DNA from 2 places in the Ensifer sp. ENS09 genome. Region 1 is predicted to be linked to the other one. Evidence: predicted binding sites of a transcription regulator. Region 1 holds the regulator's gene; the other holds the start of a gene.
What was found. Region 1 encodes PhoB, which activates phosphate uptake and scavenging genes when phosphate is short. Its sites were predicted from a motif close to TGTCATNNANCTGTCAT; they were not measured.
Positions count from the first base shown of each region.

Region 1 (7,817 bases):
CGCACGCTGCTGCGCGACATGGTCGTCGCCGACCCGTCGATCATCGGCAAGACGGTTCCTGTCACGCTGCTGGCCGAAGCCAACATCGACTCCGCCTTCAAGGGCCAGATCGATCTCTCTGTCGATGAGGGCAAGCGCAAGGTCAAGGACCAGCAGGTCACCTGGATGAACGATCTGGCGAGCGCCGGCATCCTGAAGAAGAGCTTCAACACCGGCATCTTCACCTTCGGCGCCTCCAGCCGTCCTGAAGCGGCGGGCGTCGGCGTCGCTGCCCTCGGCTCGCTCTACATGATGCTGATCGTGCTGGTGCTGTCGCTTCCGATCGGCGTCGCCGCCTCGATCTACCTCGAGGAGTTTGCGCCGAAGAACCGGCTGACCGACCTGATCGAGGTCAACATCAACAACCTCGCGGCCGTTCCGTCGATCGTCTACGGTCTCCTGGGCCTTGCCGTCTTCATCAACTTCGCCGGCATGCCGCGCTCGGCAGCCGTCGTCGGCGGCTTCGTGCTGACGTTGATGACCCTGCCGACGATCATCATCGCCACCCGTGCGGCGTTGAAGGCGGTCCCGCCGTCGATCCGCTCGGCGGCCCTCGGTCTCGGTGCGTCGAAGATGCAGACCATCTTCCACCACGTGCTGCCGCTCGCCATGCCCGGTATCCTGACCGGCACCATCATCGGTCTTGCCCATGCGCTTGGCGAAACGGCGCCGCTGCTCCTGATCGGCATGGTTGCCTTCGTTGTCGATTTTCCCGGTTCGCCGATGGAACCGTCGACGGCGCTGCCGGTGCAGATCTACATGTGGGCCAACGAGGCGGAACGCGCCTTCGTCGAGCGCACCTCTGGCGCAATCATCATTCTTCTCATCTTCCTGGTCGTCATGAACCTTGGAGCCATTCTGTTGCGACGTCGCTTTGAGCGCCGCTGGTAGTGAGGTAATTACTATGAACATCATGTCAGAAGCAGCAGTCGAGAAGGCCCTGGATCAGAAAATGAACACCGTGCCCTACAAGATGATCGGCAAGGATGTGTCGGTCTACTACGGCGAGAAGCGCGCGCTTTTCGACGTCAACCTCAACATCCGCGAGAACACCGTCACGGCGCTGATCGGTCCTTCGGGTTGCGGCAAGTCGACCTTCCTGCGCACGCTGAACCGCATGAACGACACGATCGAGAACTGCCGCGTCACCGGCAAGATCACGCTCGACGAGGACGACATCTATGACCCGACGATCGACGTCGTCGAACTGCGCGCCCGCGTCGGCATGGTCTTCCAGAAGCCGAACCCGTTCCCGAAGTCGATCTACGACAACGTCGCCTACGGTCCGCGCATCCACGGACTTGCCCGCACCAAGGCCGATTTTGACGAAGTGGTCGAGACCAGCCTGCAGAAGGCCGGTCTGTGGAACGAGGTAAAGGATCGTCTGCAGGAGCCGGGCACTGGCCTTTCCGGTGGTCAGCAGCAGCGCCTCTGCATCGCCCGTGCGGTCGCCGTCAGCCCGGAAGTCATCCTGATGGACGAGCCCTGCTCTGCGCTTGATCCGATCGCGACGGCCAAGGTTGAAGAGCTCATCCACGAACTGCGCACGAACTTCACGATCGTCATCGTGACCCATTCGATGCAGCAGGCCGCCCGCGTTTCGCAGCGCACCGCCATGTTCCACCTCGGCAATCTCGTCGAGGAGAACGACACCGACAAGATGTTCACCAATCCGGATGACCAGCGCACCCAGGATTACATCATGGGCCGCTTCGGCTGAGGCCGCATAAGGCTGCAACAGTAACTGCAAAGCGCCCGTAAGGATCGACGATCATGTCCATGCATATCATGTCCGCCTATGACGAAGAACTGAAGTACCTGACGCGCCGCATCTCGGAGATGGGCGGTCTCGCCGAGCAGATGGTCGCCGAATCCGTTCGCGCGCTGGTCAATTCCGACCTCGCTCTCGCACAGAAGGTGATCTCGGACGACACCGTTCTCGACGACGCCGAGCGCCAGATCGGCGAGAAGGCGATCGTCACCATCGCCAAGCGCCAGCCGGTCGCCGCCGACCTGCGCGAGATCATGGGGTCGATCCGCATCGCCTCCGATCTGGAACGCGTCGGCGACCTTGGCAAGAACACCGCCAAGCGCGTGATCGCGGTTGCCGGATCCGGCATTCCGCGCAAGCTCGCCCGCGGCCTGGAGCACCTGGCAGAGCTTGCTCTCGTCCAGCTCAAGGAGGTGCTCGACGTCTACGCTTCGCGCTCGCCTGAGAAGGCCAACAGCATCCGCGAGCGCGACGAGGAGATCGATGCGATCTACACCTCGCTGTTCCGCGAGCTCTTGACCTACATGATGGAAGATCCGCGCAACATCACGCCCTGCACGCATCTTCTGTTCTGCGCCAAGAACATCGAGCGCATCGGCGACCATGCGACCAATATCGCTGAGACGATCTATTACATGGCGACGGGCGCCCAGCCGGAAGGCGAGCGTCCGAAGGATGACACCACGTCGACGCTGGGCTCGGTCAACGACTGAGCGCCAAGCGCGCCGCAAGCATGCATGCCCTTTGAAATCTGATCCGGTCGCGGCTTCGGTCGCGGCCCCGAGTTCCTGTATCTGAAGCACGCGGTTTTCGCCCCGCCTTTGAAATCGGCGGATGTGCTCCAGATTTAGAGTGTCTGAGCGCCGGCCGGGCCGATGAGCCCAAAGGCCGCCCGCGGTAAGGAGACGTTACCTGATGTTGCCAAAAATCGCCGTAGTCGAAGACGAAGAGGCGCTGAGCGTTCTGCTGCGTTACAATCTGGAAGCCGAAGGCTTCGACGTCGACACGATCCTCAGGGGCGACGAGGCGGAGATCCGGCTTCAGGAGCGGCTGCCCGACCTGCTTATCCTCGACTGGATGCTGCCCGGTGTTTCCGGCATTGAACTTTGCCGTCGGCTGCGCCAGCGTCCGGAGACCGAACGTCTGCCGATCATCATGCTGACGGCGCGCGGCGAGGAAAGCGAGCGCGTCCGGGGTTTGGCGACCGGCGCCGACGACTATGTGGTCAAGCCCTTCTCGACGCCGGAGCTGATGGCGCGCGTCAAGGCGATGCTGCGCCGGGCAAAGCCCGAGGTGCTCTCGACTCTGCTTCGCTGCGGCGACATCGAACTCGACCGCGAGACCCACCGCGTTCATCGCCGCAGCCGCGAAGTGCGCCTCGGCCCGACCGAGTTCCGTCTTCTGGAGTTCCTGATGTCCTCGCCGGGCCGCGTCTTCTCTCGCTCGCAGCTTCTGGATGGCGTCTGGGGGCATGACATCTATGTCGACGAGCGCACCGTCGACGTGCATGTCGGTCGTCTGCGTAAGGCTCTGAACTTCTCGAACATGCCCGACGTCATCCGCACCGTTCGCGGCGCCGGCTATTCGCTCGAAAGCTGAGCGGTCTGAAAGTCGCCAACAAAAAAAGGGGCCGATCGGCCCCTTTTTTTGTTGATGCTGTCCGGCTTCTTAGCGGGCCCTGCGGCGCTCCCCCGACGGCTGGTAGGCCAGCCGCGCATGGAAGGTGCAGTAAGGCGAGGCTTCCGGGGAATCGTTGCCGCAGAAGTGAAACTCTTCCTTCAGCGGGTCGCCGATCGGCCACTTGCAGGTGCGCTCGGTGAGCTGGGTCAGCTCGAGGCGGCGCGACATCGGCACGACAACGTCGGTCCGGGTGCTGAAATCCTGCTCGGCAACGAGATCGACTTCGATTTCTTCCTTGAGAACGACAGCGCCGGCCGCGCGTGCAACCGGGCGGGTCGAAACGCGCGAAGCGTAGTTCGGCGCGCGCGGTGCCGAAGTCGGGCGCTTCGGACGGGCCGCCGTCGTGGTGCTGCCACCGGCCTTGGCGCGACCCGGCAGGCTCAGGCGGTGAACCTTGCCGATGACAGCGTTACGGCTGACGCCGCCGAGCTGTGCCGCGATCTGGCTTGCGCTCAGGCCCTCGGACCAAAGCTTCTTCAGTTTCTCCACCCGCTCGTCAGTCCAGTTCATTTCTGCACTCTCCGTTCTCAGCGTTGGGGATGGCAGAATCCCTCACCGCACCCCGGCTGAGCCCCGGGGTTGCAAACGCGATAACTCTTTTGGTGACTAGGTCCGCCGCATGCGTCTAGTAATTGAATGTTAACGTACTGACCGCTGGACTCTGTGGCAAGAGTCCCGGGAATCAGGCCGAATCGATTTCGTAGTTTTCCCCAACTTGCTCGGCCAGCGTTGCATTTTTGCAAGCCCTCCCGGACGATTTTTCTGCTGCCAGGAATCGACCCTTCATGTTGCGCTGCAAGGCTTGGTTTTGTTGACATTGCACCGCGAAATGGGAATAGTGCCTGCGCCGCCGAAAGGCGGCATTTTTGATTTTTATCGGCCCGCGTGAGGCGCGGGATCGATGTCGATCTGGAGTGAAGGAGAGCCTCGCATGACTGCAACAACGCCGCTTTACGATACCTACATGCGCGCGCCGTTGCGTTTCGAGCGAGGAGAGGGCGCCTGGCTGATCGCTGAAGACGGCACGCGTTATCTCGATTTCGGTGCCGGCGTTGCCGTGAACTCGCTCGGCCACGCGCATCCCCACCTCGTCGACGCGCTGAAGGCGCAGGCCGACAAGGTTTGGCATCTGTCCAACCTCTATGAGATTGCGGGCCAGGAAAGCCTCGGTCGCCGGCTGACCGCGGTGACCTTTGCCGACAAGGTGTTCTTCACCAATTCGGGTGCGGAAGCGCTGGAATGCGCCATCAAGACGGCACGGCGTTACCACTTCTCCAAGGGTCACCCGGAGAAGTTCCATGTCATCACCTTCGAAGGCGCCTTCCACGGCCGCACGATCGCGACGATCGCCGCCGGCGGTCAGCAGAAGTACATCGAAGGTTTCGGGCCGAAGGCGCCGGGCTTCTACCAGGTCCCGTTCGGCGATATCGCTGCCGTGAAGAATGCGATCACAGAGGAAACTGCAGCGATCCTGATCGAGCCGATCCAGGGCGAGGGCGGCATCCGCCCGGCGACCAAGGAGTTCATGCAGGAACTGCGCGCGCTCTGCGACGAGTTCGGCCTGCTCCTGATCCTCGACGAGGTTCAAACCGGCGTCGGCCGCACCGGCAAGCTGTTTGCCTATGAATGGGCCGATATCCGTCCGGATATCATGGCGGTCGCCAAGGGTATCGGCGGCGGCTTCCCGTTCGGCGCGTGCCTGGCGACCGAGGAAGCCGCATCTGGTATGGTGGCGGGCACGCATGGCTCCACATATGGCGGCAACCCGCTGGCCATGGCCGTCGGCAACGCCGTGCTCGACGTCGTTCTGGCCGACGGGTTCCTCACGCATGTGCGCGATGTCGCGCTGGTCTTCCGTCAGGGTCTTGCGTCGCTCAAGGACCGTTTCCCTGATGTCATCGATGAGATCCGCGGCGACGGTCTGATGCTGGGCATCAAGGTGAAGGGCCCTTCGGCCGATCTGCTGAAGGAAATTCGCGCGGAGAAGCTTCTGGCCGTGCCGGCCGGCGAAAACGTACTGCGTTTGCTGCCGCCGCTAACGATCACGGCCGAGGAGGCCCGCGAGGGCCTGGCGCGTATCGAACGCGCCGCCGAGGCGGTTCGCAAGGCAAGCGGCAACGCCGCGGCCTGAAGGTAGCGACCCAGGGCCGACTAAGGCGTTAGAATGACCTTCGTGCGGGCACGTCGATAGCGTGCCGCACCAGGGACCGATTTTTCAGACAGGAACCGAGTACGATGGCAGGCACCAGACATTTTCTCGATCTTTCGGCCATGACGGCCGCCGACCTCCGGACGATCATCGACGATGCGCGCGTCCGAAAGGCGGCGACCAAGGCCGGAACCGCCGAGAAGCCGCTCGCCGGCAAGATGCTGGCGATGATCTTCGAAAAGCCCTCCACCCGTACGCGCGTTTCCTTCGATGTCGGCATGCGCCAGCTCGGCGGCGAAACCCTGTTTCTGTCGGGTACCGAAATGCAGCTCGGCCGCGCCGAGACGATCGGCGACACAGCCAAGGTCCTGTCGCGTTATGTCGACGCCATCATGATCCGCACCACCGACCACCGCCGTCTTCTGGAGCTGGCCGAACATGCGACGGTCCCCGTCATCAACGGCCTGACCGACGATACGCACCCCTGCCAGATCATGGCCGATATCCTGACCTTCGAGGAGCATCGCGGTCCGGTGAAGGGCAAGACGATTGCCTGGACCGGTGACGGCAACAACGTGCTGCATTCGCTGATCGAAGGTTCCGCCCGTTTCGGCTACCGTATGAACATGGCCGTGCCGCTCGGCTCCGAGCCGCAGGACAAGTTCCTGAATTGGGCGCGCAACAATGGCGGCGAGGTCCTCTTGTGTCATGACGCCGAGCAGGCCGTCGCCGACGCCAATTGCGTCGTGACCGACACGTGGATTTCGATGAACCAGGAACACCGCGCCCGCGGCCACAACGTCTTCCAGCCCTATCAGGTCAACGAGGCGCTGATGAAGCGTGCGGCCTCCGATGCGCTGTTCATGCACTGCCTGCCGGCGCACCGCGGCGAAGAGGTCACCGACGACGTGATCGACGGCCCGCAGTCGGTGGTCTTCGATGAGGCGGAAAACCGCCTGCACGCGCAGAAGTCGGTCATCGCCTGGTGCATGGGGCTCGTCTGAGCCGGCTTCCCGGTCGCGCGACTGCGGCGAAGAGGCTTCGGTGCGCTCCGCCGAGCGTGCGCCATATAGGGGCGTGTGCACCGCACTTGACATTGTCCACGTGCGACACGATTTAGGCGGCATACGGGCGCTCCTGAATGTAGTGAGCGCGCAACCGTCGAGGTGGTGCGTTGCTATGGCGGCGGCACATACCTGGTGGACAATCCGTTTATCGCGGGATCAACTGAGACAGCGAGCACGTTGCGCGGGGATAGCAATATCTCTGGTGCAACTTGGTGGCTGAAGGCAAGGAGCAAGACATGACTGACATGACGCCAGGGCTTGGTGAGTTCGACTTTGCCGGTGACGATCACGTCGTGCCTTTCCAGGTGGAAGGCCTCGACGTGCGCGGCCGCGCCGTGCAGCTCGGCCCCATGCTGGACGCAATCCTCGAGCGCCACAACTATCCGCTTCCGGTCGCACGTCTGGTTGCCGAAACCGTCGTGCTCACCGTGCTGCTCGGGACCTCGCTGAAGTTCGAAGGCAAGCTGATCGTCCAGACGCAAGGCGATGGCCCGGTCGATCTGGTCGTCGCCGATTTCTCGACGCCGGATCGCGTGCGCGCCTATGCCCGCTACGATCAGGAAGCGCTCGCGGCTGCCGAAAAGGACGGCCGAACCCTTTCGCACGAGCTGCTCGGAAAGGGCGTGCTCGCCTTCACCATCGACCAGGGCGCACATACCCAGCGTTACCAGGGTATCGTTGCGCTCGACGGAGCGACGCTGGAAGAAATCGCCGGCGTCTATTTCCGGCAGTCGGAGCAGATCCCGACCAAGGTGCGCCTTGGCGTGGCCGAGCTTCTCGATCGCGACGAAAACGGCAAGCCGCGCCATCGGTGGCGCGCCGGCGGCATGGTCGCGCAGTTCCTGCCAGAAGCGCCGGAGCGCATGCGCCAGCCCGACCTCTCGGGCGGCGACGGCGATGACGGCGAAAGCACGTTCGAGGACGACGATCTCTGGGCCGAAGCCAAGGTGATGGTCGAAACGATCGACATGGACGAATTGACCGATCCGATGGTCGGAACCGAGCGGCTGCTTTATCGCCTGTTCCACGAGCGCGGCGTTCGCGTCTATGAACCGCAAGCGGTCTATGACCGTTGCAGCTGCTCGCGCGAAAAGCTTCAGTCGGTGTTGTC
Region 1 covers NZ_JACVBP010000002.1:956,863-964,679, reverse strand. Annotated here, with positions in the region: gene pstA (phosphate ABC transporter permease PstA) at 1-930, shown strand, start outside; gene pstB (phosphate ABC transporter ATP-binding protein PstB) at 944-1,759, shown strand; gene phoU (phosphate signaling complex protein PhoU) at 1,810-2,523, shown strand; gene phoB (phosphate regulon transcriptional regulator PhoB) at 2,726-3,409, shown strand; gene IB267_RS12765 (GcrA family cell cycle regulator) at 3,479-4,000, opposite strand; gene IB267_RS12760 (aspartate aminotransferase family protein) at 4,422-5,621, shown strand; gene argF (ornithine carbamoyltransferase) at 5,726-6,643, shown strand; gene IB267_RS12750 (Hsp33 family molecular chaperone) at 6,943-7,817, shown strand, end outside.

Region 2 (7,817 bases), on a different contig from region 1:
TCCGGAGAAGGGCAAGGCCAACCAGGCCCTGCTTGCCTTTCTCGCCAAGAAGCTCGGGCTCGCCAAGAGCAAGCTCTCCCTCATCTCAGGCGAAACACAGCGCAAAAAAATCCTCCGGATCGAGGGCGACCCGGAGGATTTGATAAGGCGTCTTGCCGAACTGTCCGGCAGGTAAGGCTTACTTGGCGCCCTTGGCGCGCTCAACCGCTTCCGCGATCAGCTGCTTGGCGACGGAAGCGTCCTTCCAGCCGAAGATCTTCACCCACTTGCCGGGCTCCAGATCCTTGTAGTGCTCGAAGAAGTGCTCGATCTGCTTCAGCGTGATTTCGGGCAGGTCGGTGTATTCATGCACCTTGTCGTAGCGCTGGGTCAGATGAGCCGACGGAACGGCGATGATCTTTTCGTCCTTGCCGGAGTTGTCTTCCATCATCATCACGCCGATCGGGCGGACGTTGATGACGCAGCCGGGAACCAGCGGACGGGTGTTGCAGATCAGAACGTCGATCGGGTCGCCATCGTCCGAGAGCGTGTGCGGCACGAAGCCGTAGTTGCCCGGATAGGTCATCGGCGTGTAGAGGAAGCGGTCGACAACCAGCGTGCCGGCTTCCTTGTCCATCTCGTACTTGATCGGATGGCCGCCGACGGGAACTTCAACGATCACGTTGACATCTTCTGGTGGATTCTTTCCGATGGAAATCGCGTCGATGCGCATGGATCTACTCCAGGGTCGGTTTGAGAAGTTTGCCCGTCGGATAAAGGGAAACATGCCGCGATGCAACATAACTTTCGTCCGTAGCGCAGATTCAACCGTTCGTTTCGCGCCCGTCGATCGACCGCCAAGGGTCTGCCAATCGCGTTTGAGGGAGTTTCGTATGAACGGAAGGGTTGCATGCCTGGCGCTGGTGCTTTTGTCCGCCGGCCCCGTCTTGGCCAATGAGAGCGTCTATACCGACTTAAGCCGCGACACGTGCAAGACGATCGCCGAAGAAGAGGGCATGTACGCGCTGATGACCTGCCCCGGTCATGCGGACTACCCCGTTCGCTTCAAGGAGGCCGACATCCGCCAGAGCGTCTCGTTCGGTCACCTGAACCAACGCTATGCCGACGATGCTTTCGAGAGTTTCATTCCGTTCAACCACGCCGGCACGACCGTGGAGTGGCGGATTGCCAAGGATGGCAAGGCCGTCGCGACGATCCTGCGCTGGTTCATCGAGAACACCGACGCGTCCGGCGCTTCGGTTCCCGCACTTCAAGGGCAGGTGCTCGTCATCTCCAAGGTGGCCGAGAAGGATGACGGCAAGGGCTGCGTCGCCGCCTATGTCGATGCGCTTGCCAATCCCGATCCGAATGCGCTCGCCCGCAAGATCGCCGACGAGGTGGCACCGACCTTCCGCTGCGGCATCGACAAGCCCGCCTATCACGGCACGCGGGGCGACAAGGCGGCCGCCCCCAACAACCAATTGCCTGAATAAGTCTTTGATTTCAGTGTTGCGAAGGCATCGCGCCTAGTTCCAGGCGAAGCCGACCTTCTTCAGGTGTTTGTCGCCGAAATCTTCCATGCCTTCGGCGATGTCGGTACCGCCGGCACCCTGGAAGAACTGGTAGGCATGCTCACTGTCCTCGAGGCACCAGACGACGAGGCCACGGCAGCCGAGCGAACGCAGCAGGCTCTTGGCCTCGCCGAAGAGGATACGCCCGAGGCCGATGCCCTGGTATTCCGGCCGAAGGTAGATCTCGTAGATCTCGCCTTCCTGCGGCAGCGCCTTGGCGCGGCTGAGGCCGAGCGTTGCATAGCCGGCGATGGTTCCGGCCACGTCAACGACGAGCAGCGTCGCAGGCCCACGGGTCGCCTTGCGCCACCAAGTCTCGTCGCGGCGATTGACCATCTGAACGAGCGGACGATGGGGGATGAGACCACCATAGGTCTGCAGCCACGAAACGCGGTGCACATCGGCAATTGCCGACGCTTCCTGCGGCTCCCCGGGCCGAATCTCTATCGAAACAGTCTTCATGACTCGCGACTCTAAACACACACAAGGCGAACAGGAATCCCGCCCGGTTGCCGGCCTGCGTTAACCCACAGGCAACTTTAACGGCACCCAATGGAAGGTTAACGCCTTTTTAACTTTATCCGCAAGTCGCCCATCGGTGGCACACACAGCAAAAAACCCCGGATCGCTCCGGGGTTTTCTGAAAGTCATGGGATCGATCAGGATCGATCAGGCAGCGCCGGCCGTGCGGGCCTTTTCGAAGCGCTTGCGATCGTTCGGGTCGAGATGCAACTTGCGCAGGCGGATCGACTTCGGCGTCACTTCGACAAGCTCGTCGTCCTGGATCCAGGAGAGCGCGCGCTCGAGCGTCATGCGGATCGGCGGCGTCAGGCGAACAGCTTCGTCCTTGCCGGCGGCGCGCATGTTGGTGAGCTTCTTGCCCTTGAGAACGTTCACTTCGAGGTCGTTGTCGCGGGTGTGGATGCCGATGATCATGCCGGCATAGACCTTCTCGCCGGCGTCGATGATCATCGGGCCGCGGTCTTCCAGGTTGAACATCGCGTAGGCAACCGATTCACCGGCGTCATTCGACAAGAGAACGCCGTTGACGCGACCACCGATCTCACCCTTGTAGGGCTGATAGGCGTGGAACAGGCGGTTCATGATCGCCGTGCCGCGGGTGTCGGTCAGAAGTTCCGACTGGTAGCCGATGAGGCCGCGGGTCGGAGCGAAGAACACCAGGCGAACGCGATTGCCGCCCGAAGGACGCAGTTCGACCATCTCGGCCTTGCGCTCGGACATCTTCTGAACGACGACGCCCGAATGCTCTTCGTCGACGTCGATGACCACTTCTTCGATCGGCTCGAGCAGCTGGCCGTTGTCATCCTTGTGCATGACCACGCGCGGACGCGAAACGGCAAGTTCGAAGCCTTCGCGGCGCATGGTTTCGATCAGAACCGCAAGCTGCAGTTCGCCGCGGCCCGATACGAAGAAGGAGTCCTTTTCCGAGGATTCTTCGATCTTCAGCGCAACGTTGCCTTCGGCTTCCTTGAACAGGCGATCGCGGATGACGCGGCTCGTGACCTTGTCGCCTTCGGTGCCGGCAAGCGGCGAGTCGTTGACGATGAAGGACATGGTGACGGTCGGCGGGTCGATCGGCTGGGCGGTCAGCGCTTCGGCAACACTCGGGTCGCAGAAGGTGTCGGCGACGGTGCCCTTGGTAAGGCCGGCGATCGCGACGATGTCGCCTGCCTGCGCTTCTTCGATCGGCTGGCGCTCGATGCCGCGGAAGGCGAGGATCTTCGAGATACGGCCGCTTTCGAGCAGCTTGCCATCCTGGCCGAGCACCTTGACGGCCTGGTTCGGCTTGACCGAGCCCGAGTGAACGCGGCCGGTGATGATACGGCCGAGGAAGGGGTTGGCCTCAAGGATCGTGCCGATCATGCGGAACGGGCCTTCGGCAACCGTCGGCTCCGGCACGTGCTTGAGCACCAGGTCGAGCAACGGCGCCATGCCCTGGTCCTTCGGACCTTCCGGGTTGACGTTCATCCAGCCATCGCGGCCCGAACCGTAGAGGATCGGGAAGTCGAGCTGCTCGTCGGAAGCGTCGAGGTTGGCGAAGAGGTCGAAGACTTCGTTGATGACTTCTTCGTGGCGACCATCCGGGCGGTCGATCTTGTTGATGGCGACGATCGGCTTCAGACCGACCTTCAAGGCCTTGCCGACGACGAACTTCGTCTGCGGCATCGGGCCTTCGGAAGCGTCGACGAGAACGATGGCGCCATCCACCATCGACAGGATGCGCTCGACTTCACCGCCGAAGTCGGCGTGGCCGGGGGTGTCGACGATGTTGATGCGCGTTCCCTTCCACTCGACCGAGGTCGCCTTGGCGAGAATGGTGATGCCGCGTTCTTTTTCGATGTCGTTGGAGTCCATGACGCGTTCGGCAACGCGCTGGTTTTCGCGGAACGAGCCCGACTGCTTCAGGAGCTCGTCAACAAGGGTCGTTTTCCCATGGTCGACGTGCGCGATAATCGCGATGTTACGAATGCTCATTTTTCGTCTCGGAAGGTTCAGGGCAAGCCCCGATGGGCCACGCCGCTTTTTCAATGGTCGCGCTCATACAGGTTTTTTTGCGATTGCGAAAGGGGGGCGCACGCATGAGCGTCGTGGTCAAATGCCGGTAGGCCATGGGTTTGCACTCGCCAGGGGTCTCGCGAACGCCGTTTGGAAAGCTGTTGGCCGCAACCGAATTCCTCATGCAATTGCGGCCGGATCGAGCGTCACGCGCCAGAGTTCCTGGTCCTGCCGGTCCATCAGCCGCACCGTCATTTGCTGCGTCTGGCCGTTGATATCGACGATGCCGAAGAACTGCAGGCCGGCCGATGGCGGCAGGTTGCTGTCGATGCCGCCGCCGGACGCCTTGATGAAGCGGACCTCCGGCCCGAAGGTCATGTCGAGCTCCTTCGGCCCGTAGGTGCCGGAATGCAGCGGCCCGGACACGAACTCCCAAAACGGCGTGAAATCCTTGAAGGCGGCGCGACCCGGATCGTAGTGATGCGCGGCGGTGTAGTGCACGTCCGCCGTCAGCCAGACGAGATTGTCGATGCCGTTGTCGCGGATGAAGCGCAGAAGATCGGCAAACTCGCGCTCGCGCCCTTGAGGCGCGCCATTATCGCCATTGGCGATCGCGTCCGAACCGCGCCGGTTGGTGTAATCGTCCCAGACGACGAGACCGATCGGCATGTCGCAGGCGATCACTTTCCAGGTGGCCCGCGAGGCAGCCAACTCGCGCTTTAGCCAGTCGACCTGTCGCCAGCCGAACAGCGCGCCGCCGCCGTCTTCCTGGTTGGCGCCACGATAGGATCTGAGGTCGACGAAAAACACGTCGAGCATGGGGCCATAGGCGATCTTGCGGAAGATGCGGCCGGGCTGCGTCGCGACGTTGCGGATCGGCGTCATCTCATTGAACGCCCGCGCCGCCCGCTCCGCATAGACGGCAACATCCTTTTCCGGATAGCGCGCGTCGTCGCGCAGGTCGGTCGAGGCCGACCAGTTGTTCAGCACCTCGTGGTCGTCCCATTGATAGAAAGTGGGGCACACGGCGTTGAGTTGCCGCACATGCTCGTCGAGCAGATTGTATTTCCATTGCCCGCGATATTCTTCGAGCGTGCGCGCCACGTCACGTTTCTCGTGCGTCACCACCCTGTTCTTCCAGATGCCGCCGTCGCGAAGCTTGATCTCGTCGGGAATCGGGTTGTCGGCATAGATCGTATCGCCGGAGTGAATGAAGAAGTCCGGCTCGTGCTGGCGCATCGTCGCATAGGTCTTCATGCCGACATCGTCGATGCCCCAGCCCTGCCCGGCGGTATCGCCAGACCAGACGAAGCGGATCGAGCGCTTGCGCAAGGGGGCCGTACGGAATCGGCCGGTGACCGGCTCGGAGACGTGGTTCACGTCGTAGAGATCCGTGGCGGTGAAGCGATAGAAGATGTCCTGGTCCGGCAGCAACCCATCGAGCGAGCACTTGACCGCACAGTCCGTCTGCGGCGTCGCGGTCAGATCGGCAAGGCGAAAGGAATTGGAGAAGCTCTCGGTGGTCGAATATTCGACCGACACCTTCGACGGACGATCCACTCGCGTCCAGATCATGCCGGAGGATGTGTCGACATCGCCCGATTGCACGCCATGAATGAATTCCGGCCGCCCGTAGCCGCGCGCATAAAAAGGTGTCGCGAGACCGGATGAGGCCACGAAGCCCGCGGCACCGGCGGAAAGCAGGAAAGAACGCCTTGAAAGCGTCTTGAGGATATCGGCCAAACAGACCTCCGATTCGGCAGCGCCATCGTGCGTGCCGGACCTTTGGTCATCTGGGTGTCAGCGACGTAACAGGGCCATGAAACTATTTGAACGGTTTGGCGACAGTTCGGTGAAGGTCGGCGCCGGCCGCGGCGACAATGGCACGATGGCAATCGCCAACAATGCTGCTATCAAGGTGACCGTCGTTGACCTCGGTGAACCCAGGCAACGACCCCGCCCCTGCCGCCGATGGCGGCCCCCTATTCGACAGGTGATTATCGTGCCCCACGCCGCCAACGTCTCCGTCCGCGACCGCCTGGAACAGATCCTGAGCCGGCTCAACGATCGCCGGCACGCGGAAAAGGCTTTCGTCCGTCTCTACGAGGAAAGCGCGCGCCGCGAGGCCGACGCGGCCGACCGGCGCCGGCAGGCGGGGGATAGCCTTGGGCCGCTCGACGGCAAGATCATCTCGATCAAGGATCTCTTGGATGTCGCCGGCGAACCGACGCTTGCCGGCTCCATCATTCGCCGCGGCGCGCCGCCGGCCCAAGAAGACGCGCTCGTTGTCCAGCGGCTGCGTGCTGCCGGCGCCGTGATTATCGGCAAGACGCATATGACAGAGTTCGCCTTCACGGCGGTCGGGCTCAATCCGCACTACCCCGTGCCCGGCAACGCCACCGACGAAAGCCTGATCCCCGGTGGCTCATCCTCTGGCGCCGGCGTCTCGGCGGCCGAAGGCACCTGCGACATCGCCATCGGCTCCGACACCGGCGGCTCCATCCGCATCCCTGCGGCGCTGAACGGCATCGTCGGCTTCAAGCCGACGGCGAACCGCATTCCGCTCGATGGTGGCTTTCCGCTCTCGCCGGTTCTGGATTCGCTCGGACCGCTCGCCCGGACCGTTGCCGATTGCGTTGCAGCTGACGCCGTGATGGCCGGCGAGCAACCAAAACCGCCCGTCGGCCGTTCGATTGCGGGCCTACGGATCGGCATCCCCCGCGGCAGGTTGTTTGAAGACCTCTCCCCCGAAGTCGCCGATGCCTTCGCCGCAAGCCTCGACCGGTTGGAGAAAGCGGGTGCTGAGATTGTCGACTGCACGATCGACGACTTGATCGAGAAACTCGGCGAAGCGACACGCATCGGCTCGATTGCGGGCCTGGAGGCAAGCCGCGTCCATGCGGACTGGCTGGGCGACGAGACCGCCCGCGTCGACGACAGGGTCAAAGTCTCGCTTCGCCGTCGCATCTTGGTGGCCGACGCGGCGATCTCGGACCTGCTGCAAACCCGGCATGCGCTCACCCTCGCCATGGACGAGCGGCTTTCGCCCTATGACCTCATCGCACTGCCGACGACGCCGATTGCCGCCGTGTCGATTGCCAGCGTCGACAACGACGCCAAAGAGTACGACCGCGTGGAAAGTCTGCTGCTGCGCAACTGCCAGGTCGCCAACCAGTTCGATCTCACCGCCATTACCGTGCCGATGCCGGGCCTCGTGCGTCCGGCTGGACTGATGCTGGTGGGGAGAAACGGAACCGATGCGACCGTCCTATCCGTCGCTCTTTCGGCCGAAGCGTTGCTGCAGGAAAACTGAGCGGCAGCCGCTGGTCATGCCACGGCCGGTCGGCCTGCAAGCAGGCCGGGGCGGCAGTCGTTACGGACAAGGGTGCCGGAGCGACGATTGGGCCGTCCAAACAGGATCCGCAAAGCCTTGTCCTCTGCCGCCGCGCGCCCGCCTGCGGGCGCATAGCGTCAACGCTTCAGGGCGCGAAGGATCAGCCAGACGGGCACACCGATGACCAGCAAAATCACCACCCAATGCCAGATAGAAATTGTCATCATGCGCCTCCACCCCTTGCGCTAGCGACGCGCATTCCGAGCTCTCTCGAAAAGGTCGACACGTCGCCGGTTAGAACCGGGCGAAGATAGGATGTTTCCTCGCCGATTCGCAACCGACGGTGGATCAGCCCGGAGGGGTAGCTCCCCGGGGAGACGCGCCCTGCTTCAATGCATCGTTTCGCCGGAGATCTC
Region 2 covers NZ_JACVBP010000007.1:132,153-139,969, forward strand. Annotated here, with positions in the region: gene IB267_RS29460 (DUF167 domain-containing protein) at 1-175, shown strand, start outside; gene ppa (inorganic diphosphatase) at 179-712, opposite strand; gene IB267_RS29470 (hypothetical protein) at 873-1,472, shown strand; gene IB267_RS29475 (GNAT family N-acetyltransferase) at 1,506-2,012, opposite strand; gene typA (translational GTPase TypA) at 2,220-4,046, opposite strand; gene IB267_RS29485 (alkaline phosphatase) at 4,248-5,810, opposite strand; gene IB267_RS29490 (amidase) at 6,070-7,380, shown strand; gene IB267_RS33830 (twin-arginine translocase TatA/TatE family subunit) at 7,539-7,628, opposite strand; gene IB267_RS29500 (hypothetical protein) at 7,791-7,817, opposite strand, start outside.
Region 2: the regulator PhoB is predicted to act here: its motif matches at 5,909-5,925, upstream of IB267_RS29485 (alkaline phosphatase).